DNA from 2 places in the Photobacterium minamisatsumaniensis genome. Region 2 is predicted to be linked to the other one. Evidence: riboswitches for the same ligand, from Rfam matches in the RefSeq annotation. Region 2 holds a riboswitch; the other holds the start of a gene.
What was found. A riboswitch is a leader RNA that binds a small molecule or an ion and turns the genes downstream of it on or off. The one in region 2 is predicted to bind thiamine pyrophosphate.
Positions count from the first base shown of each region.

Region 1: another riboswitch for thiamine pyrophosphate. It lies ahead of thiC (phosphomethylpyrimidine synthase ThiC); the one in region 2 lies ahead of thiD (bifunctional hydroxymethylpyrimidine kinase/phosphomethylpyrimidine kinase).

Region 1 is NZ_JAKJSI010000014.1:32-15,809, reverse strand. Features, by position in the region: gene ubiE (bifunctional demethylmenaquinone methyltransferase/2-methoxy-6-polyprenyl-1,4-benzoquinol methylase UbiE) at 1-547, opposite strand, end outside; gene rmuC (DNA recombination protein RmuC) at 622-2,187, opposite strand; gene L4D78_RS06140 (DMT family transporter) at 2,427-3,326, shown strand; gene L4D78_RS06135 (multidrug effflux MFS transporter) at 3,455-4,666, opposite strand; gene L4D78_RS06130 (aminopeptidase P family protein) at 4,961-6,748, shown strand; gene thiH (2-iminoacetate synthase ThiH) at 6,830-7,942, opposite strand; gene L4D78_RS06120 (thiazole synthase) at 7,953-8,723, opposite strand; gene thiS (sulfur carrier protein ThiS) at 8,724-8,942, opposite strand; gene L4D78_RS06110 (HesA/MoeB/ThiF family protein) at 8,950-9,711, opposite strand; gene L4D78_RS06105 (thiamine phosphate synthase) at 9,723-10,928, opposite strand; gene thiC (phosphomethylpyrimidine synthase ThiC) at 10,928-12,850, opposite strand; TPP riboswitch at 12,968-13,065, opposite strand; gene L4D78_RS06095 (voltage-gated chloride channel family protein) at 13,177-14,544, opposite strand; fluoride riboswitch at 14,630-14,693, opposite strand; tRNA gene L4D78_RS06090 (tRNA-Trp) at 14,841-14,917, opposite strand; gene L4D78_RS06085 (hypothetical protein) at 15,086-15,211, opposite strand; tRNA gene L4D78_RS06080 (tRNA-Asp) at 15,572-15,648, opposite strand; partial or broken rRNA gene rrf (5S ribosomal RNA) at 15,715-15,778, opposite strand, start outside.
Region 2 is NZ_JAKJSI010000030.1:71,407-87,184, reverse strand. Features, by position in the region: gene L4D78_RS16775 (amidohydrolase) at 1-456, shown strand, start outside; gene L4D78_RS16770 (winged helix-turn-helix domain-containing protein) at 550-1,836, opposite strand; gene L4D78_RS16765 (DUF3069 domain-containing protein) at 2,097-2,549, opposite strand; gene L4D78_RS16760 (GGDEF domain-containing response regulator) at 2,888-3,826, shown strand; gene L4D78_RS16755 (YceH family protein) at 4,088-4,747, shown strand; gene L4D78_RS16750 (GIY-YIG nuclease family protein) at 4,831-5,154, shown strand; gene L4D78_RS16745 (YaeQ family protein) at 5,308-5,847, shown strand; gene L4D78_RS16740 (YdcF family protein) at 5,927-6,574, shown strand; gene tenA (thiaminase II) at 6,660-7,325, opposite strand; gene L4D78_RS16730 (ABC transporter substrate-binding protein) at 7,344-8,285, opposite strand; gene L4D78_RS16725 (ABC transporter permease) at 8,341-9,192, opposite strand; gene L4D78_RS16720 (ABC transporter ATP-binding protein) at 9,185-9,961, opposite strand; gene thiD (bifunctional hydroxymethylpyrimidine kinase/phosphomethylpyrimidine kinase) at 9,979-10,812, opposite strand; TPP riboswitch at 10,883-10,978, opposite strand; gene L4D78_RS16710 (PhnA domain-containing protein) at 11,169-11,741, opposite strand; gene L4D78_RS16705 (hypothetical protein) at 11,996-12,487, shown strand; gene L4D78_RS16700 (S1 family peptidase) at 12,731-13,948, shown strand; gene L4D78_RS16695 (cytosine deaminase) at 14,013-15,299, opposite strand; gene codB (cytosine permease) at 15,312-15,778, opposite strand, start outside.

The DNA.
Region 1 (15,778 bases), on a different contig from region 2:
AGACTTTCGAAAGAGGCTCAAGGATTGGCTTCGAGAATTCAAGTACCAATAAACGACCACCTGGCTTTAATACGCGATACATAGAACGCAGCGCTTTCTCTTTATCAGTGACATTACGCAGGCAGAAGCTGATGGTAATACAATCGAAGAAGTCATCAGGAAATGGTAGTTCTTCGGCATTCGCCTGCACATACCCAACATTGCCGACAACCCCCATATCACGTAACTTACTGCGGCCAACATTCAGCATCGAGTTATTGATATCAGCGAGGATCACCTGGCCATCATCACCCACAATGCGTGAGAATTTTGCGGTTAGATCGCCAGTACCGCCCCCTAAATCCAACACTTTATGGCCGCGGCGAACACCACTGCAATCAATGGTGAAGCGTTTCCAAACGCGATGGACGCCCATCGACATCAAATCATTCATGATGTCGTATTTCGCAGCTACAGAGTGGAATACTTCTGCAACCATCTCTGCCTTCTCTTCCTTGGCTACGGTGCGGTAACCAAAGTGTGTGGTATCTAGTGAGGTGTCCGTCATGCTACATCCGTCATGGTTATCAAACTGTCATAAACTGGTCTAGTGTACTTGATGGTTGAGCTTTGCTCAAAGCACTACGACAAATCATTTTCTTCACTCGCCTGTAACGAAAGTCGATGACTCATCGCAGGCGAAGGTTCAGCCGTATCGTCATCGGCAGCGCCAAGCAGCGCTCTTTCCGCAAGTAGTGGGTTTATATCGCGTTTGACCTCAACACCCAGCTGCTTAAAACCTTCCGCTTGGCGGATCACATTGCCTCTACCTGTAAGCAACTTATTCATTGCACCCTGATAGCTTTGGCTCGCCTTATCGAGGGATGCCCCCACCGACTCCATATCTGTGACAAACAAGCGGAGTTTGTCATAGAGCTTGCTTGCTCGTTCAGCTATGTGCTTCGCATTTTGATTTTGCCGCTCATTGCGCCATAGATTATTAATGGTACGCAATGCCACCAGCAACGTCGTAGGACTAACCAACATGATATTTTGATCCATAGCATCACGGATTAAGCTTGGATCAGTTTCGATGGCCGCCTGAAAAGCAGGTTCAACCGGGATGAACATCAACACATAGTCCAAGCTTTGCACGCCATGAAGTTGATGGTAGTCCTTGCGGCTTAAACCCCGAATGTGACCACGGACAGAAGCAACATGCTCACTCAACGCTAACTCTTGTTCTGCACTGGTTTCAGCATTAAAGAAACGTTCGTAAGCAAGCAATGACATTTTGGCATCGATCACCACATCCTTACTTTGCGGTAGATGCACCACAACATCGGGCTGATAGCGTTTGCCATCATCATTTTCTAAACTGACCTGAGTTTGATACTCATGGCCATCACGAAGGCCTGATTCGCTAAGTACACGCGACAGTACGACTTCCCCCCAGTTACCCTGAGCTTTGTTATCACCCTTTAGTGCTTGCGTTAGGTTGACCGCTTCACGCGCCATTTGCTCATTTAGCTGTTTGAGGTTATTGATTTCATGCACCAAGGTATGACGCTCACGCGCTTCTTGGCTGAAATTGTCATTAACCTGCTTCTTAAACCCTTCCAACTGTGCTTTCAAAGGACTTAATAAGGTTTCCATACTAAGACGATTTTGCTCATCCACTGTGCGGGTCTTTTGCTCAAATAAGCGGTTGGCCAAGCTTTCAAACTGTACACGTAGCCGTTCTTCGGCATTTTCAAGTAAAGCAATTTTCTCATCCGCTGCTTTTTGCTCTTCAAAATGACGGGCTTCTTGTTCACGTAGATCCGCTTCAAGACCGGCATTGGCCATACGCGCGTTTTCAAGCTGTTCGCTAAAGTATTGCTTTTCATTTTTCAGCGCTTCGAAATGGCGCATTTTCTCCAAAGCAGCCGCAAGGCGAGCATGCATCTGACGCACCTCATTGGTAAGGCGATCGCGCTCGATATCCATTTCATCCAGATCTTTATTCCGCTCATCAAGCTGGCTCATAAACTGCTGTTCACGGCTTTCAACCAATCGCTTATCTGATTCAACCTGCTGTAACAGCAACTGCTGTTGTTGTTGCCAGCGTTGCTTAACAAGCCAAGCGGTGGTGACACTGGCTATGGCCGCCCCAAAGAATGCCATTATTGCTGCCAAACCATATCCTGACAGCCATTCATTAATCATGCTTAATACCTTGAATCTTTGAATATATAAGCGGGGCTAACCGCCAAAAACAGAGATTAAAGGCTAAAAGGATACTGGATAAATGTCCAGATGTTATCGCTCTCGCCGCCTGCATTCAGGAGAACATCACATCCCTAATAGGAATGATCTAGTCGACATTACAACAATCGACTAGACTGACGCTCTCGCCGTTGGGCCTTTCGCCAGCTCGGCACTTTATATTTGATTATGGATGAACAATGAACGAACGTTATGCGCTCGGCTACGGGCTTGCTGCGGTATTACTTTGGTCGACGGTTGCAACGGCCTTTAAAATCACCTTGGATTTCTTTACCCCAGTCCAAATGCTGGTTGCTGCCAGCATTGTCTCGGCTATTGCTCTTGCCGGTATCGCTATTTTCCAAGGCAAGTTGCACTTACTTGGCCGCACCTTCTTGGCTCGCCCGTGGTACTACGTACTGCTCGGCCTGATCAATCCATTCGCTTATTATCTAATTTTATTTAAGTCGTACGAGCTATTACCTGCTTCGCAAGCCCAGCCATTGAATTACAGCTGGGCGATCACCCTGACATTAATGGCAGCTGTTTTTCTTGGGCAGAAAATCCGTAAACAAGACTGGGCGGCCTGTGCTTTAGGGTATGTGGGTGTGATCATCATTGCGACTAAAGGTGATGTTCTGGCGTTACAATTTGATAGCCCGACAGGTGTCGCATTGGCCTTACTCTCTACGTTACTCTGGGCAATGTACTGGATTTTAAACGCTAAGAACCAAGCCGAACCGGTACTTGGGGTACTGCTTGGCTTTTTAGTGTCTCTTCCTTTCTCGATTGGACTGAGTGTATACCTAGGCGGGTGGTCACTAGTACCTTGGCAAGGCTGGGCTGCGGTTAGCTATGTCGGTTTATTTGAAATGGGGATCACTTTTGTTTTGTGGATCAATGCACTCAAGCTTACTCGCAATACCGCAAGGATCAGCAACCTTATCTTTATTTCACCATTTATCTCTCTGATGTTGCTAGCAACAATCATCGGTGAAGAAATCCATCCTTCAACGTTGGTTGGTTTGGTGTTGATTGTCTGTGGTTTAGTGGTTCAACAATGGAAAGGTAAACAAGTAGAATCCACTAGCACCGTCTAATCGTTGTCTGGGCTCTTGCCAGAAACAAAAAAGCCTGCCACAAAGGTGGCAGGCAAAAAGAGCCTAAGGGTTGTCGAGACCCTGCGCCTTAAAAGGGTGGCGTCTTATTAGTATATTGAACCTGTTATTTAAGCCGCTTCTGCTGAAACAGGAGCATGCCAGCGTTGGCCATATCTAGACCATAAAATTAATAATCCCGGTAATAGCAGCCACATTTGCAGCACCATTAAGTTAGGAGGCGTTAGATCTAGACGCTGAGTCAAGCCAACCATCAGCCCCGCGCCACTCATTTGGAATAACCCTAATAACGCCGCGGCCGTACCCGCACGATCACCGAATGGTGCCAGCGCCTTGCCTGCCGCAGAGCCCAAGACAAAAGCAAAACCAAAAGACGACATGAAAATTGGCACCATAAATGCCCACGCCTGTGCGATATGACTAAGCAATAGCATTGCGATACCAGCAATAAGCAAGGTCAGCAATCCAGTATTCAGGGTGTGGCGCGTGCCAAATCGGTCCATGTATTTGGGTGCAACCATACAGGCAAAAATATTAAAAGCAGCGTTAACACCAAACCAAAACGTAAACTGGTTCATATCTTGCCCCAGCTCCATCATTAACCATACTGGTGCCGACGTGACATAAGCTAAAATCACCGCCATAGCTAACATACATAATGTGGCGTGAAACAAGAACGTTGGCTCTTTTAATACCGACCAGTAACGCGATAAGCTAATAGTTGAACCTTGTACGTTGGTACTTTGAGGGCGCGTCTCTTTGAAAAAGAGCAGAATGAATATACCCGCGACAACCGCAAAGCCTGCCATAAAACTAAAGTTAGAACGCCAGCCAAATTGATGCGTCAGCCATGTACCAAGTAGCGGTGCTAATGCTGGGATAAAACAAATGGCGCCGTTTAAGTAACTGATCATTCGCCCACTTTTCTCTGGGCCAAAACTATCACGTACCGCAGCAAACGCTGCAACAGACGTTGCACATGCACCGAACCCTTGTAAAAAGCGGGCAACTAACAATAAGTCTAGCGTCTCAGCGGTATACGCCAATGCCGCACTCAATGCATAAATGGTGATCCCGGCCAGTGCGATAGGACGACGGCCAAAGCGATCGGCTAGTGGTCCAGCTAATAACTGGCCAAGGCCAAGACTAAACATAAACCAAGTAATAGTGTCTTGTACTCGGGTACTATCAACCGCGAACGTATCAGCCATTGCAGGCAATGCCGGTAAATAAATATCAATCGCTAAAGGACTAAACAGAACCAGCGTTACCATTAAGGCAATGAGGCGCGATCCAGCTTGAGGGGGGGGCGTGGTGGTCATAAGGTGTTCCTATTTAATCTAGATCACCAGTCTACGAGTTTCAAGATATGAATAGAAATGGTATATATTCAATCCGTACTTTCCATTTAGGAATATCACTCGTTTTCCCGATCCGTAAAGCTCTCCATGCGCATCACTATTTGCAAAGCACCTAATTGCAGCACGACGACAAAACCGCTAACTTAACCTCATCGAACGGCCTCTTTTTCCTTAGTCTCTACGGATATAATAATCCTATAGGCCGCTCTCTTCATTTCCGTCAGCAAGGACGGTGACATTTAAAAGGAACAAAACATGCAAGCTGTTATCTCACAACGTGTTGAGCAGATCCGCCAATGGCTGGTAGCAAACCAGCTCGATGCACTGCTTATTCCTCATGAAGATGAATATCTCGGTGAATACATCCCGGCCCATAATGAGCGCCTGCACTGGGCTACCGGTTTTACCGGCTCTGCGGGCATGGCAGTGATCACCCAAGATAAAGCCGCAGTCTTCGTCGATGGCCGCTATGTTGTACAAGTGCGCAAACAAGTACCGGGTGATGTTTTTGAGTACCGCCACCTGATTGAAGAGCCTCCTGTTACATGGGCACAAGAGAACCTTGCAACAGGAAGTAAAGTGGCCATTGATGCTCGCTTGCACAGTGGAGCATGGCTAACCCGCACGACTGAACAGCTTAATAGCGCATTGGAATTAGTGTGCATAGAGCAAAACCCAATAGAGACCTATTGGCATGACCGCCCAGATGCCACACTCTCAAACGCGAAACTGATGGGACTTGAATATGTCGGCCAGAGCAGTACCGACAAGCGCCAACAAATTGCGGCAGAGCTACAGAAACAAGGGGCAGATGCAGTCCTATTAACCCAGCTCGACAGCATTGCTTGGTTACTCAATGTACGTGGTAGTGATGTACCTAGCCTACCCGTCTTACTTTCAACGGCAGTACTGCATGCCGATAAAAGTGTTGATTTTTTCATTGACCCGACTCGCCTGCCACAAGATTTTACAGCACATGTGGGTAACGGTGTTCGCGTACAGGCACCAGAAGCACTGGAAGCCAGCTTGAAGCAACTTGGCGGTAAAACCGTGTTAGTTGATCCAGCCACGAGCAATGCATGGTCAAGCCAAGTATTGCGCGCGGCAGATGCAACAATCATTGAGGCTGCGGACCCATGCCTGTTACCAAAAGCAGCCAAAAATCCGACAGAAATCGCCGGTATGAAAGCCTGTCATATCCGTGATGGTGTTGCGGTAACTAAATTCTTGTCGTGGGTTGATGCTCAAGTTGCCCAAGGAAACCTGCTCGATGAAGGCACGCTGTCTGATCAGCTATGGCAATTCCGCGCTGAAGATAGCAGCTGCAGCGATGTCAGTTTCGATACCATTTCAGCCGCTGCGGGTAATGCAGCCATGTGCCACTACAATCACCTAAACCAGCCTGAACCAAGTGTGCTGGAGATGGACAATGTTTATTTGGTTGATTCAGGCGGTCAGTACCCAGATGGCACGACGGATATTACCCGTACGATAGCCATCGGCCAGCCGAGTGATGAAGTTAAGCAAACTTTCACCCTCGTACTGAAAGGCCATATTGCCTTAACCTCAGCCCGTTTCCCTAAAGGTACAACAGGCTCACAGCTTGATGCATTAGCTCGCCAACACCTATGGGCATACGGCTTTGACTATGATCACGGCACAGGCCATGGCGTCGGTCATTTCTTGAGTGTACATGAAGGGCCGCAGCGCATTGCGAAGGTCTACAACCCAACAGCCTTACTACCAGGTATGGTGCTATCTAATGAGCCGGGTTACTACCGTGCAGATGCTTTTGGTATTCGCATTGAAAACCTTGAGCTTGTGGTCGAGGTTGAAACGGCTGGTGACATGACGGTAATGGGCTTTGAATCATTAACACGTGCACCTATCGATCGTCGTTTAGTCGATTTGTCACTGATGACAGATACAGAGCTAACTTGGCTAAACAACTATCATCAGACGGTGTTTGAAGTCGTCAGCCCATCACTTGACGGTGAAGTACTGGCTTGGCTAGAACAAGCAACTGCACCGCTAGTACGATAGCTCGCCGACAAACGAGTACTGCTAAAAAAACGCCCGCAAAGCTGCGGGCGTTTTTACATCCAAAACTTGGAATAATTGCGGTTAGCCCGAGTATGCGTGGTGCCAATCTTTCCATACCACTTCAAAGCCATTTTGCTTCACTGCCGAGGCAACAGCAGCAGCAGAACGATCATCACTAATCGAAAACTGTTCTAGCTCAGGCTCATCATCGGCATAGCCACCCGGTTGGGTTTTCGATGCCGCCGACATACTGGTGATACCCAGCGGTAACACGTTATCCCTAAATTGCGATGATTCACGGGTAGACAACGAGAGCTCAACTTCAGGGTTCAACAATCGGTAAGCACAAATTAACTGTACTAATTGGCGGTCAGACATGACTGATTTTGGCTGCAAGCCTCCTTCACACGGGCGCAAACGCGGGAACGATATTGAATAACGCGTCTGCCAGTATGTACGCTCTAAATAATCAAGATGGCTAGCGGCAAAGAAGCAGTCGGTTCGCCACTCTTCCAAACCAATCAATGCACCAATACCAATTTTATCAATACCCGCTCGAGCAAGGCGATCTGGCGTGTCTAGACGATACTCAAAATCCATCTTATTGCCACGCAGGTGATGCTCGGCGTAGGTCGGGGCGCTGTAGGTTTCTTGATACACCATCACCGCATCTAAACCGAGTGTTTTCAGCTCAGCGTACTCATCCTGCTCGAGTGGCTGTACCTCCATTGAGAGGTAGCTAAACTGCGATTTGATAGCAGGCAAGGCTTCACGGAAGTATTCCATACCAACCTTGCGCTCATGCTCACCGGTAACCAATAAGATATTGTCGAAGTTCATTGCTTTGATAGCAGCACATTCACGACCAATTTCATCGACCGTCAACGTCCGCCGCTTGATCCGGTTTTCCATTGAAAAACCACAATAAGTGCACGCATTGGCACACAAGTTTGACAGATAAAGCGGGACATAAAACGAGATAGTATGGCCAAAGCGTTTTCGCGTTAATGCCGCAGATTGCTGAGCCATTTGCTCAAGGTACGGCTCAGCGGCTGGTGAAATCAAAGCTTTGAAATCTTCTAGGTCACGCTTCGGTTTACGCAGGGCGCGTTCAACATCACCCGCTGTTTTACTGTAAATAGAAAGCCTGACATCATCCCAATCAAGCTGTTTCCATACATCGACGAAACTCATCGCGAGATCCTTATGCTGTTTGATCTAAGAAAGCGGTTAATGGGCTCGAGGCAATCGCGTGGTTAACGGTACCTGCCAGTCCTGCTTCGTAGGCCATTCGTCCACTCTCTACAGCCATTTGGAATGCGCGTCCCATAGCTATCGGATCAGCTGCAGCAGCAATAGCAGTATTCACCAACACCGCATCAGCCCCCATCTCCATCGCTTCTGCAGCATGAGATGGTGCACCGATACCAGCATCAACAATCACAGGCACGCGTGCTTGGTCGATGATAATTTCTAAAAAGTCACGAGAGGCCAAGCCCTTATTTGAACCAATTGGCGCACCCAGTGGCATTACCGCAGCACAGCCAACTTCTTCCAAACGCTTACACAGTACCGGATCAGCATGGCAATATGGCAGTACGATAAATCCTTCTCGTACTAACACTTCTGCAGCCGCTAATGTTTCAATCGGATCAGGCATTAAGTACTTAGGATCTGGATGAATTTCCAATTTTAGCCAGTTGGTACCTAGGGCTTCTCGTGCCAATTTAGCCGCAAATACAGCTTCTTTGGCATTTTTAGCGCCGGAAGTGTTCGGTAGCAGATTGACCCCAGCTTTAATCAATGGGGTCAAAATGTCATCGTCACGGTTTTCGATATCAACCCGCTTCAATGCCATCGTTACTAGCTCTGATTGAGAGGCAATAATAGACTCTGCCATTGTCGCGCTATTTGCGTACTTCCCTGTGCCAGTAAATAGACGTGAAGAGAAGGTTTTCCCTGCGATAGTTAACATTTAGCCTCCAGCAATGGCTTGAAAAAGGGCAATACGATCACCCGCGTTTAATTGTGTTGTTTCCCACTCGGTGCGGGCGACAATGTCATCATTAAGTGCCACAGCTGTTGCTTGTAGCGGCATATCCAACTGATTAAGCAGGGCAACTAGTGTCGTACCTTCTGCGACATCGACAGGCTTATCATTGACCAGTAACTGGTTCATTATGGTTGTTGTCATCGTTGCTTTACTCCCCTGTGCCACATACCGGACACTTACTGTCTGTTGCGAGATTAAATTTTTGCCAAGCCATGGTTAAACCATCAAATTGCTGTAAAGCAGAAAAAGCGACTCCCCCTGCGCCAGTAACCAGTTTAATGGCTTCTAGAGCCTGCATGGTTCCCATCATGCCAACAACAGGACCAGCAATACCCGAGTTACTGCAGTTTTGCGACTCTTGTGGGGCATCTTCTTGCCATGGGAATAAGCAGTGGTAACACGGCCCTCGCCCGTCACGGAAATCAAACGCCATTAATTGCCCTTGCCAACGAATCGCAGCCCCAGAAATCAATGGTGTGTTGGCTTCAAAACACGCCTTGTTCACAGCATGGCGAGTCGGCAAGTTATCCGAGCAATCAAGCACCACATCAGCTAACGAAATTTCCATTGCCAAACGTTGATCAGCCAACCGCGCTTTTACAGGACGAACTCGGATATAAGGATTCAATGATCGGGCTTGTTCTGCCGCCATCTCAGCCTTACTTTTTCCTTGGTGTTCATCGCGATAAATCACTTGTCGCTGAAGATTAGAACTATCCACCTCATCATCATCAGCAATGACAAGATTACCAACGCCTGCGCCAGCCAAATACAGAACCGCAGCAGAGCCTAAACCGCCCGCCCCGACTAACAGTACGTGTGCCTTAGTCAATTGCTCTTGCCCTTGCACGCCGACTTCAGGCAACATGATTTGGCGGTTATAACGCAGAAATTCCTGATCTGTTAGCATATCAAGCAACCTTAATGTGACACTGGACGAAGCAGTATGTGATTAAAAGCATCCACCGCAGCCTGCGGATCTTCAGCCTGAGTCACTGCGCGTACTACCGCTACACTACTAACACCAGTTTGCCAGACACTTTCTGCCCGAGATAAGTCGATACCACCGATAGCAACCGTTGGAAAAGCGTCATCAATTAACTTCTGGTATAGCGCTAAACGACTCAGTCCTTGCGGTTTAGATGGCATGTCTTTGGTCGTCGTTGGGTAAATATGACCTAATGCGATATAACTTGGAGCAAACTCTATAGCTCGAAGGATTTCGTAATAGCCATGGGTGGATAAACCAAGGCGCAAACCAGCTTGCTGGATTGCAGCCAGATCAGCAGTTTCCAAGTCCTCCTGCCCCAAGTGCACCCCATAAGCCTGATGCTCAATGGCTAGTTGCCAGTAGTCATTAACAAATACCTGTGCCTGATGTGCATTGCCTGCTGCAATAATGTTTGCTACTTGTGCCGGCAATGACGGTTCTGAAGGATCTTTTATCCGTAGCTGAGTGGTTTTCACCCCCAGCTCTAGTACTTTCTCTACCCACTCAGCGGTATCGACAACCGGATACAAGGCCATTTTCTGTGGATCTGTTTTTGCGAATGAAGTAACAGGCACCTCTGTGCTTACCCAGCCTAGCGCATCCACCTCGGGGTGATTGGCCGTTAAAGGACGAGGAAACAATTCACGCCCCATAGGCCAAACTGCACTCGCATGGCTTCGGGCATATGCGCGCGCTAATGTAACCGCATCTTCTAACGGGTAATCTAAGGCTAAAGCAGTTAACAACATTGCACGTTGCGGCTCACTCGAGCCAGCATCGTGGCAATACACTGCCCGCGCTTCACCATTATGATGCCAAATATCCACACAGCCACGCTCTGTGGGCAAGCCACAGATAATCAGCTTCGGCTGAGCAGCAACCGCTTGCTGCAGCTCAGATACACTCGGGTAAGGCGTAACCCATTGGTCACGCACTGTATACCCATCACCCGTTAGGCATTCCTCATTAAAAGCAATGGCTAATGGTCGCTGATCAACATGCATGTCTACCACTGCCGACTCACTACTTCCCACACGAACGGGTTCGCCTAACTGATACTGTTCAGCCGCCGCCAATAAAGGCTCAATATGCATTAATAGCGGGGTCAGGTGATCGGGTAAACACAAAGTGCTCATTAGTTTTCCTCTTGCATAGGGTGGTAGAGTTCACTGCCTCTTGAACGGAATTCATCCGATTTCTGCTGCATCCCCTCTAGCGGATCGTCCAATAGCTGAATAGCCAAATCACCCTCTTGTTCAAGGCCATGAGCGTATTCGCGAACTTCCTGTGAGATTTTCATTGAGCAGAATTTAGGGCCACACATAGAACAAAAATGTGCAACTTTTCCAGATTCTTGAGGTAGTGTCTCGTCATGATAGGCCCTTGCTGTAACAGGGTCTAAAGCTAGGTTAAATTGGTCTTCCCAGCGGAATTCAAAGCGCGCTTTTGAAAGCGCATTATCTCGGACTTGTGCGCCGGGGTGGCCCTTCGCCAAATCTGCCGCATGTGCACACAATTTGTAGGTGATCAGCCCTACTTTTACATCCTCTTTATTGGGCAAGCCTAGGTGCTCTTTCGGCGTAACATAGCAGAGCATGGCACAGCCATACCAACCAATCATCGCAGCGCCGATACCTGAGGTAATATGGTCATAACCTGGTGCGATATCAGTGGTGAGTGGGCCAAGCGTATAAAAAGGGGCTTCATGGCAGTGCTTTAGTTGCTCTTCCATATTTTCTTTGATCATATGCATTGGCACATGACCTGGGCCTTCAATCATCACCTGTACATCGTACTCCCATGCAACCTTCGTTAACTCACCCAATGTACGAAGCTCACTGAACTGCGCTTCATCATTGGCATCAGCAACTGAGCCAGGACGCAAACCATCCCCTAAAGACAGGGCAATATCGTATTGGGCACATATTTCGCATATCTCACGAAAATGCTGGTACAAAAAGCTTTCTTGGTGATGCGCCAGACACCACTTTGCCATAATCGAACCGCCACGGGAGACAATGCCAGTTACCCGTTTGGCCGTCATCGGTACATAACGAAGTAGTACGCCAGCATGAATAGTGAAGTAATCAACGCCCTGTTCAGCTTGCTCAAGCAAGGTGTCTCTGAAAACGGTCCAATTGAGGTTTTCAGCAACTCCATTTACTTTCTCTAGCGCTTGATACATAGGTACTGTACCAATCGGCACCGGGCTGTTGCGGATGATCCACTCTCGGGTCTCGTGAATATTACGTCCCGTCGATAGATCCATCACCGTGTCGCCGCCCCAACGGGTCGACCACACTAATTTTTCAACCTCTTCTTCAATCGAAGAGCTCACTGATGAGTTACCAATATTGGCATTTACTTTCACCAGGAAGTTACGCCCGATAATCATGGGCTCAGACTCAGGGTGATTGATGTTCGATGGAATAATGGCACGCCCTTCTGCGACTTCTTGACGTACAAACTCTGGGGTAATATCGCGGGGTAAATTAGCACCAAGGGGCATACCATGATGTTGCTGGTTCAGTACTTCGTCACGGTATTTCGCTCGTCCCATATTTTCACGGATCGCGATAAATTCCATTTCAGGAGTAATGACCCCTTTTCGAGCATAATGAAGCTGAGTAACATTAGCGCCAGTAACAGCACGACGTACACGAGAACGCTCACCAAAACGTAATTCATCCAGTGTATCGTCAGCTAGCCGCTCTTTTGAGTAAGCAGAACTAAGATCATCCAATAACTCGGTATCACCGCGTTCAGCAATCCAGCTTTCACGTAATTTAGGTAAACCACTGTAGATATCTATTTGATGTTCAGGATCGGTATAATAACCAGAGGTGTCATAAACTCGGACAGGCTCATTCGGCTCAAAGGCAGGTTCATCTTTTGTTCCACCGATCAGGCTATCGGCTAGCGTAATTTCACGCATAGGTACCCGGATATCATCCCGGCTACCTGTAACATAAACCTTTTGAGAGTTAGGGTACGGTTGGGCAGTTAGTGACTCTATAAATTGTTTAGCTTCCAGTCTCGCTTGTTTGCGATTCGTCATAGCAATTTCCTATCATTCCATAGTAGGGAAGTTGCTTGGCGGATTGGTGCTTAAACAAGAGGCTACATGTAGGAATGTAGCATCATCTGGAACTGCAGCTGCGAATACAGCATTATCAGAAGATTTTCTCTTGTTCCCTTCGCAGGTATTAGCCTGATCAGGTTCTACGGATCCCGCAATGCGGTCTCAGCCAATTGGCACTCCGACAAGTTGAAAGGTCAGTATATGTAATCGATTAATACCCGGCAAGTGAACGAAACATAAAACTGATACTTTGTTAACAAAAATCGCATTTATTTTGACAGCCTTGATGATAAGGCTAAGCACTATTTATATTTTTTTACTAAGCTTTTCAGCAAAGATGAGTGCGTCTCACGGAGTTCACCAAGTTTATGAGTGATCTTAGGCGCCCCGTCTAAATCAAATAGCTTCGGTACCGCAACGCGCTGTGATGAATAGATACCCGTATGGCCGCTGAAGTAATAAGCCGTATAACAAGCAATCGCAAAATACAGCATATGATCAGCTCCAAACAGCTCAACCCCCATGATAGTACATGCAAGCGGTGTATTGGTTGCGGCGGCAAATACCGCGAGAAAGCCTAAAGCGGCGAACAGATCAACTGGTGCCCCCAATACCCACGCTAATGTATTACCTAGCGTAGCCCCCACAAAGAACAATGGTGTGACTTCTCCGCCTTTAAAGCCAGCAGCCAGCGTCACTGCAGTGAGTATTAACTTCAGCAACCAGCTATACCACTCAGCCCCACCGTCCTGAAAGGCGCTGAGTATGCTGACACCACCCTCACGGCTTGAATACACACCAAGGCCAATATAATCATAATTGCCAATAAGCTGTACTGATGCAATCACGATGCATCCCCCAACAACAACAATTAGGTATGGATTCTTCAATGTTGCTTTGAATATGTCTTTAAAGGCATGGGTTAACTCACCAAACAAATAACCAGCAAGGCCAAAAGCGACTGCTGCCAATACAATCTTTCCCACCAAAAATAAATCTACTTTCACAGCATGTTCAAAAATAGTAATGGTTTCGAGAAAATCAATTCGGTAGTGAGTATGGTGTACCCCCCAAGCGGTACAAACAACATCAGCCAAAATAGCAGCAAAGAGTGCAGGAATAATTGCGTCATAACGCAAACGGCCAATAGCGAGTACTTCGAGAGCAAAAATAGCCCCTGTGAGCGGTGTTCCGAATACAGCACCAAATCCAGCGGCAACCCCAGCAATAAGCATCAATCGAGTATCAGCTTCATTCAGCTTAAATTTTCGCGCTAACCAATGAGTCGATGCCCCGCCGATCTGAACGGCAGTTCCTTCACGCCCTGCAGAGCCTCCGAATAAATGGGTTATCACAGTGGTGAGCAGTACCAACGGCCCCATACGAGCAGGAATGCCTGCACCTGGTTTATGAATTTCATCCATAATCAGGTTATTACCACCTTCTGAATTTTTCCCAAGGTTGCGGTAGCAATAAACAATGATGATACCAGCCAGCGGTAAGAAATAGATTAACCAAGGGTTATCAATACGAGTGCTTGTCGCTAAGCTAAGGATCCATAGGAAAAAAGCATTGAATGAACCGACAAGAACAGCAACAGGAATGATAAGCAGTGTCCAACGCAAAATTTGGACGAATATTTTAGGGTTTGTACTTAAAGGATGAGCCATACCGTTTTCTATCTTTTACTGAGTTAATTTCAAGGATAGAAGCTATGGCAAATTATGTTTACCCTACCATAGACGGATCTACCCTACTACGATAGGAGTCATCATCTCAGATGAGCGGTTAAAGGTGGAACTCCATCACCCGTTATCAAATGAAATTGATAACAATGGCCTGATGCTATAACTAATAAGAAAGAGCAACAAGTCTAATTTCACATTTGTCTATATGACTTGACCTTAAACAATTTACTAAAGCCTAGATACAGCAAAGCCCCGACCGTAGTCGAGGCTTTTAAATGTGGCAGGGGTGGAGAGATTCGAACTCCCAACACGCGGATTTGGAATCCGCTGCTCTGCCAATTGGAGCTACACCCCTGTAATGCTGTTACAGCACTTCTTAAAATCAACATTATCTAAGAAGTGATGAGTATTCTATACAGCTAGCAGAGAATTACCAGCCTTAATTAGATATTTTTTCAAAAACACACATCGACTGGTTAAATAAGAACCAATTCATCCACTTAGCTGTATTCCACCTCAATATTTAAGCTAGTGCCTGCTTCTTTTTTTTCTTATATACCGCATAGAGAACCATTGCGGGTCCGCCAACAAGCATTACCATTCCTAAGCATGCAAGCGCTGTCATGACTAACATTTCAATTTCTGACATATTTTATTCTCACTGACTTTAATATGATTTTCCGGCTTTGGTCTTAACCAGTCTTTTTTATTTTTCACACAAAAGCGTAACAAAAAAAACAAAAGAAACATACCTTTCCAGATGAACAGCCAGCCTAAAAACATTAACAGGCAAACAGTAATTGTGAAACATAGTGAATAAGGTTGAGTTATCCAACCGAAGAATGAAGAAAAGCACAACGCAAAAAGATTCGTCATTTCTGAAAAGGCTTTCGAAGAAGTGGTTGAACCGCTGGGCTGGCATTCCTGCGGGATTCATTTATCCGAAGGATAAACCACAAATATATAGACGTAAAAAAACCCGAGTCGTTAGACTCGGGTTTAGTATAAGTGGCGGAGCGGACGGGACTCGAACCCGCGACCCCCGGCGTGACAGGCCGGTATTCTAACCAACTGAACTACCGCTCCACACGGTGATAAATACTCGCGTATCTATCCGATATCCATCGTTCAATATGAATATCTAAATTGGGAGCCTGGCGATGTCCTACTCTCACATGGGGAAACCCCACACTACCATCGGCGCTATTACGTTTCA
Region 2 (15,778 bases):
CTTGATTACCATATGATACCTTCATTCTTTTCTGCGCATACTTTCTTTTGGGGGGATTGGCATCGAGATGAAGTCTTTGGTGTAGAGCGAGCCGAGCGCATTAGTCCTACTCGTTCTGCATCTAATTATGGAATTCAATATACGACTCATAATGACTCTCCAGTTGTTGACCCCGATATGATCCGCCTTATGTACAACACGGTCAATAGGGTAACACGCAGTGGAGAAACATTAGGAGAAGAGCAAAAAGCAACAGCCTACGAGTCGCTGGCTTCAATAACGCGGAATGCGGCTTATCAATATCATGAAGAACAGCGAAAAGGTTCTCTGGAAAGAGGCAAGATTGCAGATATGGTTATTCTGTCTGGCAATCCACTTACAATAAAGCCCGAAGAAATCAATTCTATTCAGGTGCTAGAGACATTTAAACAAGGGAAAAGTGTGTATAAAAAATAACGCTAAATCACGTAGGCCGGTTAGTAGTAACCGGCCTAACTTTTATCAATACTTTAAACGTGGCGCTTGTGCCATTTTTTACTTGGTATGTATTTAGCGTAACTCTTGATCAACCGAGTAGCGTTTATAGTTAAACTTCTTGGTATCTCTTTCACTGTTATGTACCCAAAATATGCCTACTTCATCGTTAAGAACTAGGTCAAGGTATGGCTGTTGGTAAAGTAGGTAGCTATAAGAAATAGTTTTTGATTTAAATTTGTTTTGTACACGTTCTTCAACCTGTAAGGATGTAGATTTACTTTCAGTGATCACGTCATTGTTTTGGTACGTCCAATGGTACATCTCTGGTTTTAATTCTGCGGTCGCAAGAAAAGGTGATGCATTTTCCACAATGGTTACAATGGCTGAGCTTATCGAAAGGGCATAATGGTATTCAGTTTCTTTTTCTGAGATAAACGTAAGATATGAATATGTTAAGTCGTTATTTTCATCTTTAGATATGTATTGGTAAACAACTTGTGAGTCAATACCGGAGTCATCAATGAACTTCAAATATACCTGAGATGTAGGGTCACGCGCTAAATCAGTTTGGACGATTGGATCGGTACGCGTTTTATCTAATCCATTGATTGTAAACAGCTCGAATTTTTCCCAGTCATCGTGACTGATTAGATAGGAGTGATCTGTATAAGGCTTACATTGTTGACTGTCGTTTACTTTACACCACGATAATGAGTAATGATTATTACCTTTATACGCAAAGATCTTTAAATTTTCTATCGGCTTACGTGCTGGGTTTTCTTCTCTCAGTTTGTAAATGTTAAATAGTTTGTCCGTTAAATCATCTAAATCAGCTTTATTTGAGCCAATTAATGTCACTGTGTTTTTCGGCGTTTCTGTTATTCGTATTTGATATTCTGCTTGCCTTGGGTACTTATAACCGTAGTGCCAAGATAAGCCAATGAGTATGAGCGTGGTTAAACCAATCAGACCAATTATAAGGTGTGGAATATAATGTTGTTTGATTAAAGCTAACGTAAATGGAGGTTTATCAGAAAACGCTTCTGAGCTAAATTGTGTGATCTGATAACCAACACGCGGCAGCGTTTCAATCACATCGCCTTTGTTTATTTCTTGTAGTTTAACGCGTAAGCCTCGAATGGCTTGAAACAGTGATGCTTCAGATACTACGCGTTCAGGCCAACCTGCTTGAAGCAAGTCACTTTTAGACGCTGGCTGACTTGCGTTATCAATAAGATATTGAAGAATATATTGTTCTGAGAGGTTCAGCTTCTGGGTAGAAGAATCTGACTTTATTACGCCTAGGCAAGGAATAAAGTACACACCGTTTATAAATTTATATTTTAGCTTCTCAGACATCGACACCTCAAAATCGCCATTACCAATAATTCCTAGCTATGCATTACCAGCTCATGCATTCTCATTGTGAATACTTTGTACTGGTAAGAGGAAAAGCGATTAATAATCATTCATTATTTTGCGTTATTTTATCATGAAAAATGAGAAATAGATTCAGTCGTCTCATTAGACTTCTTGTTGAAAAGCGCTGGATGGTCGGGGCTATGTGATAAAAAAGGGAGGTGGACCTCCCTAGAGCTATTTATATTCAAGGAAGTAGATTACTTCTTGAAGATTTCCATAAACTCACGCTTCATTGGTGGGTTACGGCGAGCTTTCTTCAGTTGCTTACACATGTCTTTAACACAGTTGTGTAGTACTTTATCAAGCGTAACAGCTTTGTACTCAGTGAACTCATCGTCAGTCATATCAGATGGTTTTTCACTTTCTTGCATTTCACCAAGGAAATCTATACCAGAATAGCTTTGGCTAAGTGCAACTAGTGCATGAAACTGTTCGAAGTTATCAAGTACATTCTGTGCACTTGCAGGCAATTGATTCCATGCTTCATGGGAAGTTGGTTCAGATGCTTTATAAACATTGATCAGCATGTCTAGAAGTTCTTCTGGCACTTCTTCAAACGCAACAACTTGACGTAGCTCTGGTGAGCAATCTTCAAGTGTGAATTCTAGTTCTTCAATGATTTGCTCTTCTTTGTTTTCGATATCAGACATCGCTAATTCCTACAGCATGAATTGTTTACAGAATGGAATCCTAAAGCCCTGTGATGAAAAGTCAACTATCAGTACCATCGACCAGTCAAAGTTTAGTATTTGATTGCTCACAATCTATCCTAGTTAATAAATATATAGGCATATTTGTTTTTTTAATTGTATTTTTTTCTTATGAAAGTGTTGGATTTCGAGGTTTAGATGTTTTTTTTGCAAGCAAAATCACGTTCGTTACTTAGAACTGCCTATCAATGAGGAACAGAGTTAGGTTAATTGGTGAGCTGTGCTATAAATTAAAGAAGGAATATTTTTGATATCAACAGGATACTTTCATGGAAGCAATGCGGATCTTACTAGTTGATGATGTCCATCTTGAGCGAATGCAACTTGCAATGCGATTACAAAGATTGGGCCACATTGTTGAGGCTGTTGGTTCAGGGATAGAGGCAATTGAAAAATATCCGTTATTTGACCCAGATTTAGTACTGCTTGATGTCAGTATGCCCGACATGAGTGGAACGGAAGTGGCAGAACAACTTCGAATTAAACATTCAGAGTGGGTGCCAATCATTTTCTTGAGTGGTCATGATGAACCCGAGATGATAGCAAAGGCTATTGATATGGGGGGAGACGATTACCTTGTTAAACCCGTTAATAAAATTGTTTTAGCCTCGAAGTTAAAAGCGATGCAACGCATTGCTGATATGCGTCACCAGTTAAAACAAGCCAGCGAAAAGTTAGAAGAAGCGAATGATTTGCTGTCACAACAGGTTAATGAAGATGGCTTAACGAAACTTGCAAATAGAAGGTATCTCGATCAGAAGCTGGAAGAATTCATATCCTGGCATGGCCGTAATAGCTTTTCGCTTACAATGATAATGATAGATGTTGACCATTTTAAGCCATTTAATGACCATTATGGACACCTTGAGGGGGATCGCTGTTTACAGGCGGTGTCTGCTGAGTTGAAGAAGAACTTTAGTCGAGCTGGAGAGCTGGCAGCAAGGTATGGTGGCGAAGAGTTCGTTGTCTTGATCAGTAATTGCGATAAAACTAAAGCAGTAAGAGAGTGTGAAAGGTTAAAGGCTTGCATTCAAAAACTTGAAATTCCGCATTCAAAGTCAACAACGTCAGATATTGTGACGGTGAGTCAAGGGATGGTGTCATGGATGCCGACTGGTCTTGAAACGCATGAAAACATGTATGAAATAGTTGATAAGGTGCTGTACAAGGCTAAAGAGCAGGGACGAAATCGCTTTGTTGCTGCTGAGTTTACCTAGCGTTAATATCACGAGAAAGGTTAAATTTAAATCGTTTCTGCGATTCAATAATTTGAACTTACCAGCAAAAAATATCTTCAGATGAATCATTTGGTTGTTTTACAGCCAAATGATTTTTTTGGTGCTTGTTGTTATAGCAAGGCATGCTAATCTCCCATTAGGCGTTTTAGCCATTGTATTTTTAGTAAGGTAAATTGCGTTAGAAGTTTTAACTGATGCATTACCTTTACGACGTATTAGAATAAAGGGTGAGGGAAGATCATGGATATTTGCTTTTCACAATCAGAAGCTAGAGTGATTGGTTGTCTATTAGAGAAAGAGGTAACCACACCTGATCAATACCCATTAACATTAAATGCATTAACAACCGCCTGTAATCAAAAAAGCAACCGTGATCCGGTTATGTCGCTTGATGATTCAACAGTACAAGACACCATTGAAGCGTTAAAGTCGAAACATTATATACAAGAAGTCACTGCTGGCTTTGGTAGCCGTGTTGCTAAATATCAGCACCGCTTTTGCAACACTGAATTCAGTACTTTTCAATTCACAGCGCAAGAAAAAGCAGCACTTTGCGTAATGCTACTGCGTGGTCCACAAAGTGCGGGTGAAATTCGTACTCGAACAAATCGCTTATGTAGCTTTAGCGATGTTAAAGAAGTCGAGTCTGTACTAGATGGTTTAGTTGATCACCCTAAAGGTGCCTATATTGTTAAGTTGCCAAAAGAATCGGGTAAACGTGATTGTCGGTACATGCATCTATTTAGTGGTGAAATAGATCTTGAGGCCTTAAAGTCAGCGCCTGCTGCCGTACCAAGCTCACCAACATCAGAACGCATTGAACAGCTTGAAAGCCAAGTTGCAGAATTACAACAAGAGATGGCTGAATTAAAAGCAATGCTTGACTCGTTGACTTCGTAATTCAATATATTATAAGGCTGTGTTGCACTAACAATATTTTATAATTAAGCCCAGCAAAGCTGGGCTTTTTTGAATGGGTAGAAATGGATCAAGAACAAAATGTAAATCCGACCGAAGGGGTGAAAGTCGAGCCTGTTTGGTCGGTCTATTTAATTAGAACAGCATCAAATCATCTTTATTGTGGCGTTACAACGGATGTAGAGAGGCGTTTTAAAGAACACCAAGGGACAATGAAAGGTGCCAAGTACTTAAGAGGAAAGGGTCCATTAACCATTGCTTGGTCATCAGAGGTCGGTTCGAAACGTGTAGCAATGCAGTTAGAGTACCGAATAAAACGACTATCCAAAAAGCAAAAAGAACAGATTGTAATCGGTGAGCTCCCTGTCTTTACGCTATTAGAGTGTTGATGCAACGATAAATACCGCTTTGATTGACGCTTGTGTTTAGGTGTAATTTATTACTTTGAAAAATAAATAGAAATTGAAGAATGATTAGGTTCAGATTACACTGCGAGTCATTAAAGCATCCCCTGTTGGGATAACGTTTCAGGAATTAAAACTATGGCACTTAAAGCCACTATCTATAAGGCTCAATTTAACGTCGCGGACTTAGATCGCCATGTTTATATTGATAAGTCACATACCCTAGCATGTCACCCGTCAGAGACTCTACAGCGGTTAATGCTACGTTTGATTGCATGGGGATTTTATGCAGACGAAGACCTTCAATTTACGAAAGGCCTTTGTGATGTTGATGAGCCTGATTTGTGGATCAAAAGTTTAAGCGACGAAATTGAACTTTGGATTGATCTTGGCTTGCCTGACGAGAAACGCATTAAAAAAGCAGCGCACAAGTCAAAGAAAGCTGTTCTTGTTGTTTATGGTGATAATGCAGCACCAGTATGGTGGAAGCAGAATCAAGCCAAGCTTTCACAGTTTGGCAATATTTCAGTGGTATTTTTTAACGACCAAACGCTTTCTGAGCTAGAAGCGCTGGTTGAGCGTACTATGCAGCTTCAGTTAACGATTGAAGGTGAGCAAGGCTGGCTAAGCGCTGGTGAGAGTAGTTGTACGATCACGCCAGATTGGTGGCTGCGTTAGTACGAGTGATCGTCATTAAGTGGTCACCTCTCTTTGTCATGTTAAGTAAGGATACTTAATCATTAATTAGGAGCATTACATGCATTTAAAGATACATAGTTTGGCAACAAAAGTTTGGGACTATCATCATTTAAACCATAATTTGGAAAAGAGTGATTGTCTCTTTGTGCTTTGCAGTAACGATATACGCGTTGCAGAGCGTGCTGCGCAATTGTATTTAGAAGGGTATGCTCCTTTTATTGTTTTTTCTGGCGGTGTGGGAGCATTAACAGAAGATCTTTTTGCATGCTCTGAAGCTGAAGCGTTTGCTACGGTTGCTGTTGATATGGGGGTACCAGAATCAAGCATTTTAATAGAACCTCAATCAACCAATACGGGTGAAAATGTACAATTTACCCGAGCCTTACTTGAAGAAAAGGGGCTTGACCCACAGTCATTGATTCTTGTCCAAAAGCCGTTTATGGAAAGACGTACATACGCAACGTTTATGCGTCAGTGGCCGGGTAAGGAGATTAGGGTGACTTCGCCTCAAATCAGTTTTGATAATTACCCCAACGAGTCACTGACATACAGCGATGTTATTAACGTCATGCTTGGTGACCTTGAGCGAATTCATGTCTATCCAGAGCAGGGTTTTTCAATTGAACAGGATATTCCTGAAGATGTATGGCAAGCCTTCGATCAGCTAGTTCACCATGGCTTTAAAGAGCACCTGATAAGTCGCTAGTCTACTCGCTTTAACTACCGGATAAAAAAAGGCTTGCACCGAAGTGCAAGCCATTAAAAAACCGATTGGTAGGTTTTAGGTATGATTACTGTGCCGCGTCCATCCCTTGTTGCCAGAAAGCGACTTCCATGCGTGTTGCTGTTCTAAAGATTTCACATAAACGCTTACCACGTTTACTTTCAAGTGGGATCTCTTCCAGCATGGCGTCTAGTCGACGAATGGTTTCTTCAACGCCAGTTTGAAAATCTTCACCGCTGTATAGCTCAACCCAACTATTGTAAGGGTTACCTTCAAGTTTAGTTTCAGACCATGTACCTAGACGTTGACCAATTACTGCGTACCCAATAGCACAAGGTGCCAGTGCGGCAAACAAATCAGCGCGATCACCCGCCATGCCGGTATCAAGTACGTAACGTGTGTAACTTACGGTACCAAAGTCTTCTGGTTCCGCTTCCATTTCTTCAGCAGATATTCCCCACGTTTGACAATATTCAATATGGTGGTTCATCTCTGATTCAAGCAGGGCGTTCAAACCGGGTAGTGGTTCACGCATTTCTTCAAGTGTTGTTGATTTGAAAATAGCCAGAGCATAAGCACGTGCATAGTGTTTAAGGAAAAGAAAATCTTGCTTAAGATAGTGGAAATAAGCGTGCTTATTCAGTTCGCCTTTTGCCAGTTGATTAACAAAATCATGTTCGGTGTATTCTGTCCAATCTTGTTGGCAATGCGCAATTAAGTCTTGATAGTTCATGGTAAGCCTTATGAATAATTAGAAAGTTAGAACGTAGTCTTTTGCTGATGGCAAGCTACGGATAATGTCATGTTCTTTCATGAATACGGCGTAGTCGTCGTATCGCTGAAGATCAACGGCAGCAGGGCGTAGGGCAAAACGCGTTAAAGTATCAGCCCATGCTCGGCGATTAAGTTCGTTATTCAATGTATCGGGTGAGTAAGCAACAAACTCATTCCAAGCTTTTTCAGGATGGTTGATGATATAAACCGTTGCTTTTTCAATTGCGCTATTGAATTTTTTAATCATTTCAATATCGTGCTTGTTTTTATTCGCAACGAAGATTAGCTCATCATATGGTGGCACACCGTGTTCTTCAGGGTAGAACGCCGTTGATTCGTAGCCTTCGATAGCAAGCTGATTAAGCTCAAAGTTACGTAACCCTCCCCAGATAGCATCGACTTTACCGGATGCTAGTGATGATGATAATGCCCAACCAACATTAATGATTTTCACGCTGTCCATTGATACGCCTTCAGAACGAAGCATTGTACCGATGGTTGCATCTTCACTTCCGCCAATGGCGACGCCAATATTCTTACCTTCTAAATCTTTTAGGCTCTTGATGCCAGACTTATTCAGTACTGTTAGTGCGTTTAAAGGCCCTGCAATAAGTGTTGCTGAACGAACAACAGGTAACTTTGCTGCGGTACTCGAAATGAGCGTGCTTTGGTAAGAAACCGCCAGATCGATTTTGCCTGCAGCCACCAGTTTGTCTGGCACGCTTGGGTCAGCTGGCTCTTGAATTTCAATCTCTAACCCTTGATCGGCAAATAACCCGTTTTGTTGGGCAATAATGATTGGGCCATGGTTTGGATTCACAAACCAGTCGAGCATTAGCGTTACTTTTTCAGCTGCTACGTTAAATGAGGCAACGGTCAAACCGAGTGCGGTAATAACGCGAATTATTGGGGTCTTCATTCATTATTCCTTTTGATTAAGCAATGTTGTGTTTTTATTTACTATTTTTGTCATGTTATTTGTCTTGCCACGGTATGGCCTTCCTTAGTATTAAATCAGCAGCAAAATACAAACTGATAGAAAAGAAAGCCAAAATGAATAATGCGGCAAACATTTCGTCAACAAACATGCGCGCGTTAGCTTGTAACATCAGATAACCCAAGCCTTCACTCGAGCCAACCCATTCACCAACAACCGCACCGATAGGGGCGACGACGACAGCAACGCGAATACCGGAAGCCAAAGCAGGTAAAGCGGCTGGTAAGCGTATACGCCATAATAATTGCCAGCGTGTGGCTCCCATGGTTTTGGCCAAATCGAGGTAGCCAGTAGGAGTATTACGTAAACCGTCGTAGCAACACGTTGTGACGGGGAAGAAAATGATCATTGCTGCCATGACAATTTTGGACGCCATGCCATAACCTAGCCATAGCATGAGTATTGGAGCAATAGCAAAGACAGGTATTGCTTGGCTGGTGATCAATATGGGTAGCAACCAGCGGCGAAGCGGGGCAAAAAGCAACATCTGTAACGCAAAGAACAGCCCTAAAAATAGCCCTAAGAATAAACCTAAGATTACTTCAGTACCGGTTACTAATGTGTGTTGCCAAAGGATATCAAATCGCTCAACCAGTTTCGTTAATACGGCAACAGGACCGGGTAATATAAAAGGGGGTAATTCAAAAAGAATAACGATGGCATGCCATAAACCAAAAATCACACATACGCTCACCGTTATGCGTAAGAGGTGCTGATACCAATGGTTTACTTCCTTTAAGCCTGTATTTGCCGTGTGTTGCTGCTGCGTTAACAATGGAGATGCTACCGTTGAATCAGCTTGGATATTCTGTGTTGATTGATTACCCATAATCACGCTCCAATTGGTTGATAATCGTCTGCTGGTGGCTAGCGAGTTCAGCGGTAAACTGGCGTGGAGGTAACGTGCTTGGAACACCTAATGGTACGAGTGAGGCAGGACTTCCAGACATAATATGAATGTGATGGCCAAGGCGAAGTGCTTCTTGTGGATCATGAGTGATTAATAAAACAGTTCTGTCTTGTAATAACTCAGCAGAGAGTGTTTGCAGCTTATAGCGTGTTACAGCATCAAGGGCTGAAAATGGTTCATCCATTAACACCAGTGGCTTATCTTGCATAAGTGTACGTGCAAGTGCTACACGCTGACGCATACCGCCAGAGAGTTGATCTGGGGTCGCTTTTGCGTAATCTTTTAGCCCTACAGCTTCAAGCAATGCTGTTGCGCGAGACATATCTGCAGGGTGTTTATCGCCAAAGCGGGTACTTAAGCAAACATTATCAATGACGTTGAGCCATGGCAAAAGTAAATCTTGTTGCGCCATGTAAGCCACATTACCTAATAGGGGAGTGTTATTAGATGTCGTGAGTTCACCTTGCCATTCCACTTTATCTTCAAGCAACCCAGCAAGGTGACGAAGTAAGGTTGTTTTACCACACCCACTTTTTCCAAGTAGGCAAGTCCATTTACCAGCAGGCAGCTCTAAGCTGAGTGCAGAAAATAATGGCTCGGCAGCATCGTTATAACGGAGGGTTGCCTTTTTTAAGGCAACTCCGATATTGCTAGCGAGTCCTGTTGTATTGATTACAGGTTCAGGCATCGTCATCACTGTTTTATTTATTCAGGCTTGAAATGACCAGCAAAGAAATGGTGAACAGGGCCGTGGCCTGAACCGATTTCTAGCTCGTCAGCGTGTGTAATAGCTTGTGTAATGTATGATTTCGCGTGTTTAACTGAATCAACAAGTGAGTATTCTTGGGCTAGGAATGATGCGGTAGCCGCTGAAAGAGTACAGCCTGTGCCATGTGTATTACGCGTATTAATACGTGGTGTAGACATCCTAATTACATCGTTGCTTAAGATGAGTAGGTCAGTACTATTTTCATCTTGTTCAAGGTGACCGCCTTTTAGCAATGTTGATTTAGCCCCGATACTACGCAGGCCGTCAATCATTGCAGACATGTCTTGCTCACTCTCTGGAAGCGCAGTGCCAAGTAAAGCAGCGGCTTCAGGCAGGTTCGGCGTTATAACGTCGGCAAGTGGAAGTAACTCTGTTTTGAGGGTTTTTATTGCTTCTTGCTCGAGCAGAAGGTCACCACTCGTCGCGACCATTACAGGGTCGATAACAAGGTGCTTTGGCTGATATTGACGAAGTTTATTGGCAACCGTACGTATAATATTTGCGTCGCTTAACATGCCGATTTTGACTGATTTAACGTCTAAATCAGAAAATACGGTATCAAGCTGCTGCTCTACAAACGCAGGGTCAATACCTAAGATACCGGTGACGCCTTGGGTGTTTTGTGCAGTTAAAGCAGTAATAACAGAGCAGGCATAACCGCCTGTTGCTGAAATCGCTTTAATGTCAGCTTGAATACCAGCACCACCACCGCTGTCAGAGCCAGCAATAGTTAATGTGATTGGTGTTTTTGATGGTTTGGCGTTGCCCATAACTACCCCTAAATGAATAAAGCGGAGGGTAGCAGGTGTCAATATTGGACTCTGAATACAGAGTAGTGATGAGACACGTGTGCTAGTTCCCTACGCCATTGCTAAATGGATCAGGTTCAACGGGTCCCACAAAGTGGTCTCAGCCTAAGCTCCCCGACTAACGAAACATTAATTGATATAACGCGTTATTGTAACCACGTTTAGAAACAATGAGCAAATAAGATTAACATTATTGTCTGCCATGTAGCGTATTTAGCTACAGGTAGAATAAAAAACGGGCAGCATAAATGCCGCCCGTTCCTACGTTAGCCAAATTTCAAATATCGGAAAGATTAATGTTAGATGGCTAAGGCTAATTACATTTTTTTACAGTAAGCAGCAATAATAACCATGTTAGTACCTGCTGCTTTACCTGTTACATGCAGTGGATTTTCAGTTAAACGGATACCGCGAACCGCTGTGCCTTGCTTAACAACGAGGCTTGAGCCTTTAACTGGAAGATCTTTGATGATAGTAACGTTATCACCAGATTGTAGGGCTGTACCGTTAACATCTAGCGTTTTAATCGCTTCAAGTTCAGCAAGAGCTATCCCTTTTTCAGCCCACTCAACCATATCTTCTTCCATGTACATCATATCGAGAAGATCTTGAGCCCATGTTTCAGCCGAAAGGCGCTTTAGCATACGGTAAGCCATAATTTGAACTGCAGGTTCTTGGCTCCACATACTGTCGTTAAGGCAACGCCAGTGGTTCTGATCAAGTGTTTCTGCATCTTCAATCTCTGTACGGCAAGTACCACATACCATTACACAACTACCAGCGGTTGTATCGGGAGAGGCTGGTACTTCATAAACGCTTAGGTTGTCAGCAGATGCACAAAGTTCACATTTCTCGCCAGAACGCTGTTTAACAATATTTTCAATACTCATAAGGGTGTCCGTAGATGTGTAATGGTGGGTGTATACCATACAGGTAACTGTTCTGTTTATTATTATGACAGCAAATAAATAGAAGGGAAGGAATCACGGTTAAGATCACAGGAAATTGCAAAATAAAGGGTAAAAAACGAACGGGTGAATTAACCAATGTTAAAAATGTGACTTTTTGGTGTGGGTGTTGCGTTGTTTTGTGGCTAAACTGTAAGTGTTTGACTCCAAAGTAATGGTTATTAATAGGGACGGTTATGAAAAAAGGAATTATTTTACTGACAGCGCTAGCTCTTATGGGATGCGATGAAGATGATGTAACAAATACACTGACAGGTAAGGTAGAAGTATTTGCTGTAGTCAGCGCTGAAGTTGAAAGTGTCGATGGATACAGAAGTGTTGAAGATCTTGAAAATGACTATGGTATAACTTTGCCCGATGACTTTCCGGGAGGCACTGAAACAGCTCTCGACAGTAAATTAAATGCTTTGGGTGTTAGTTTCGATGATACCAGCTGTGGTGTTATAGATACCTCTGGTGATGTGTGTTTCAGTGATGGTGGAGACAGTGTCTGTGTTCCAGATGAAATAGAAAATATCGGCCTGAAACTCTATACGATAAGTATGGGGGATGTTGACGATGCTTATAAAAATGGTTTTTACCCGAAACTTGCAGCTGAATTACTTGGCGATGCATACTCTGATTTTAATATTGATGAAGATGTAAGTTGTTCGACGATAGGTTTATAGTTGAGTTTAAATTTATAGTTACAGCTTTCTACTAGAGTCGAAGAAARGCCACGTTATATGGCTTTTCTTTTTTTTATGTTTCTACTCAAATATTTCCCCTGCCTCTCAGGCTTTATTGCAATAATAAGTTCTTTCACCCCATATCGACATCTAACTCGCAAGTTAGATGTAATCTTTAATTTGAAATTTGATGTATTGGTAGAGTAGCCGTTTAACGAATTTGACTAAACGGAATTAGTTACCATGAGGATACCATTATTATCTTTAGCGCTGGTGGCTGCTATATCAACACCTATTGCCAATGCTGCTGATGTTACGGGCTATGTCGTTGGAGGCACACCTGTTGACCCCGAAGATGCCCAAAGCTGGATGGCTTCCCTGCGTTTTACACCCAATGATACTGCACATCTATGTGGCGGTAGTGTTATTAATAAAAACTGGGTGCTGACAGCAGCACACTGCGTAGTTCATCAACTTGATGGGGATAGTTTTTCGGTGTTACCGCCTAGTATGCTGAGCGTCATGGTGGGTACAACAAGCAGCACTATTGAAGATCCTGCGGCACTCTATGCCATTTCGCATGTTGTTGTTCACCCCGATTATACCCCAAACCCTGTAGTAAAAATTACAACTGCGGCTGATGGCTCCGTAACCCAAGATGTTATTGCGACGGCGTTGGATAGTGATTTGGCACTTTTACGAGTGGGTCGTAGTTTTCCACAATCAAGCATTACACCCATCGCACTTTCAACCGCTGAAATTGCTTCTTCAATTGAAACACGCCTTAATCGTGAGTGGTCTGAAAATAGTCGGCCAAAGAATACAAAAGTATCAGGCTGGGGATCAACCAGCTCTGACGGTTCAGGTATTGCAGAAGCCTTGATGGAAGCCGAGTTGTCATTCCTTCCAATGACAGAGTGTTTTGAGCGATTGGAGTCAGGTAATCAACAACACTATATTTTAGATAGCCCACTAAACCGAACTAAAATCTGTGCTTTGCCACCTGAAATCTTATTTGATGCAGACGGTAGCCCTCAAGGGTTCGGCCCTGATTCTTGTAAAGGTGATAGTGGAGGCCCGTTGCGGGCACAAGATGCCAGTGGTGTTTGGCGGCAAATCGGCATCGTTAGTGGTGGTCCTGTCGGCTCCCCGGTATGTGGCTCGATATCTCGCCCAGGGTTTTATACTCGAGTTGGTACATATTTCGATTGGATAGAATCAACGGTGAGTTCGACTCCCAAGCATCCTGTCACAAACCCTGACTTTATTGATAACGGTTTGTACGGAGACGCAAAAGAGGATGCTGTTAACTCTGAAGATTGCATTGATGGCGTAAGTGGTATTAGCCCAACCAACTGTAGTCTTCAGTCAGGCGGAGGAGTTGTGGCATGGGTAGTCTGTTTACCGTTACTACTTATGGCTTTCGTTCGTAGAAGGCATAAAAAAGCCTGCTTATTATAAATTAAAAATAAGCAGGCTCACTGTTAGAGGGAAACTTAGGTCTCCCTTCTTATTAACTTAACAACTAACGACGAAAAGTGACGTCTTCTTTACCGTTATCAAGTTCGATTTGCGTTACTGCTGGCTGTGTTTGGGCAATGATGTTGCCTTGACGTACAGAGTAACGTACGGGTACTTGGCGTCGTACTGCATCAAATCCATTCTCGGCAGGCAAAATAATCAAGTTACCAGGCTTACCAGCTTCAATGCCATAACGGCTCTGAATGTTCAGTGTATGTGCTGAATTAGTGCTGATCAGATCAAGCGAATCATTGATTTGGTCATAACCCATAACTTGGCAAACATGTAACCCCATATGAAGAACTTGCATCATGTTCGCCGTACCTAATGGGTACCAAGGGTCAAACACATCATCATGGCCAAAACAAACATTAATATCAGATGCCAACATCTCTTTAACGCGAGTTACACCACGGCGTTTAGGGTAATCATCAAAACGGCCCTGCAGGTGGATGTTTACCAGCGGGTTAGCAACAAAGCTAATACCAGACATTTTCAGCAAACGGAAAAGACGTGAAGCATAAGCACCGTTGTAAGAGTGCATTGCAGTCGTGTGACTCGCCGTTACCTTGTCACCCATATCAAATTTATGAGCAAGCGCAGCAAGGGTTTCAACAAAGCGCGATTGTTCATCATCAATTTCGTCACAGTGCACATCGATAAGGCGATCATACTTACGCGCTAATTCGAAAACGTAGTGCAGCGATTCTACGCCGTACTCTCTTGTAAACTCAAAGTGTGGAATCGCACCAATAACATCAGCACCTAGTTGAACAGCTTCTTCAAGTAGCTCTTTACCGTTAGGGTAAGAAAGAATACCTTCTTGTGGAAATGCAACAATTTGGATATCTACCCATTGTTTCATTTCTTCTTTTACTTCAAGCATTGCTTTTAAAGCAATAAGGGTAGGGTCTGAAACATCAACGTGCGTACGAACGTGTTGTACACCATTGGCAATTTGCCATTTCAGTGTTTGTTTAGCACGAGATTTTACATCTTCAACCGACAGCAGTGATTTTCGTTCAGCCCAGCGCTCAATACCCTCAAATAGGGTTCCGGAAATATTCCAGCTTGGCTCGCCTGCTGTTTGCGTTGTATCAAGGTGGATATGAGGTTCGCAAAATGGTGCGATAGCCATACCACCTTCGCCATCAATTATAGTCGCAGTGTGATTGATCGTTTCATCCATGGTTGAAACTGTTTTAAACAGTCCATCCTCAATGAGGATTTGATGCAGGCCGTCCTTGCCGCGAAGAGTAACATTTTGGATGAGCATGTTTGAGGTATGCATCGTGAAAAATCCTTATGCGTTTGAAGGCGATGTCTTGGCTGCGCCGTTTAATAATGGATTAAGAATAAGGTAGCTGATTGCACCACCCATGACTGCATTAAGAGGAACCACACCTGGTAAGAAGTGACCTGCCGCAACACCGATGGCTACACCAATGATGGCTGCCCAATTAACCGATTTGAATTCTGCGTTTGCAAAATCTTTATAACGATGACGGTTTTTAAAGAAATCTGCAATGATGATGCCGCCAATTGGTGGAATTGCTGCCGAAAGGAAGGTTAACCAACCAACAAAGTTGTTGTATAGCCAAAGTGCGCAAAGTGTACCAATGAGGCCATTTACCATAGAAAGGTATTTGCTCGAAAGGCCCGTCACGTTTGAGAAACCCAAACCTGATGCATAAAGCGCATTATCGTTGGTTGTCCAAATGTTCAAACCCAAAACGATAATGGCAGGGATAAGTAACCCTTGTGCAATCA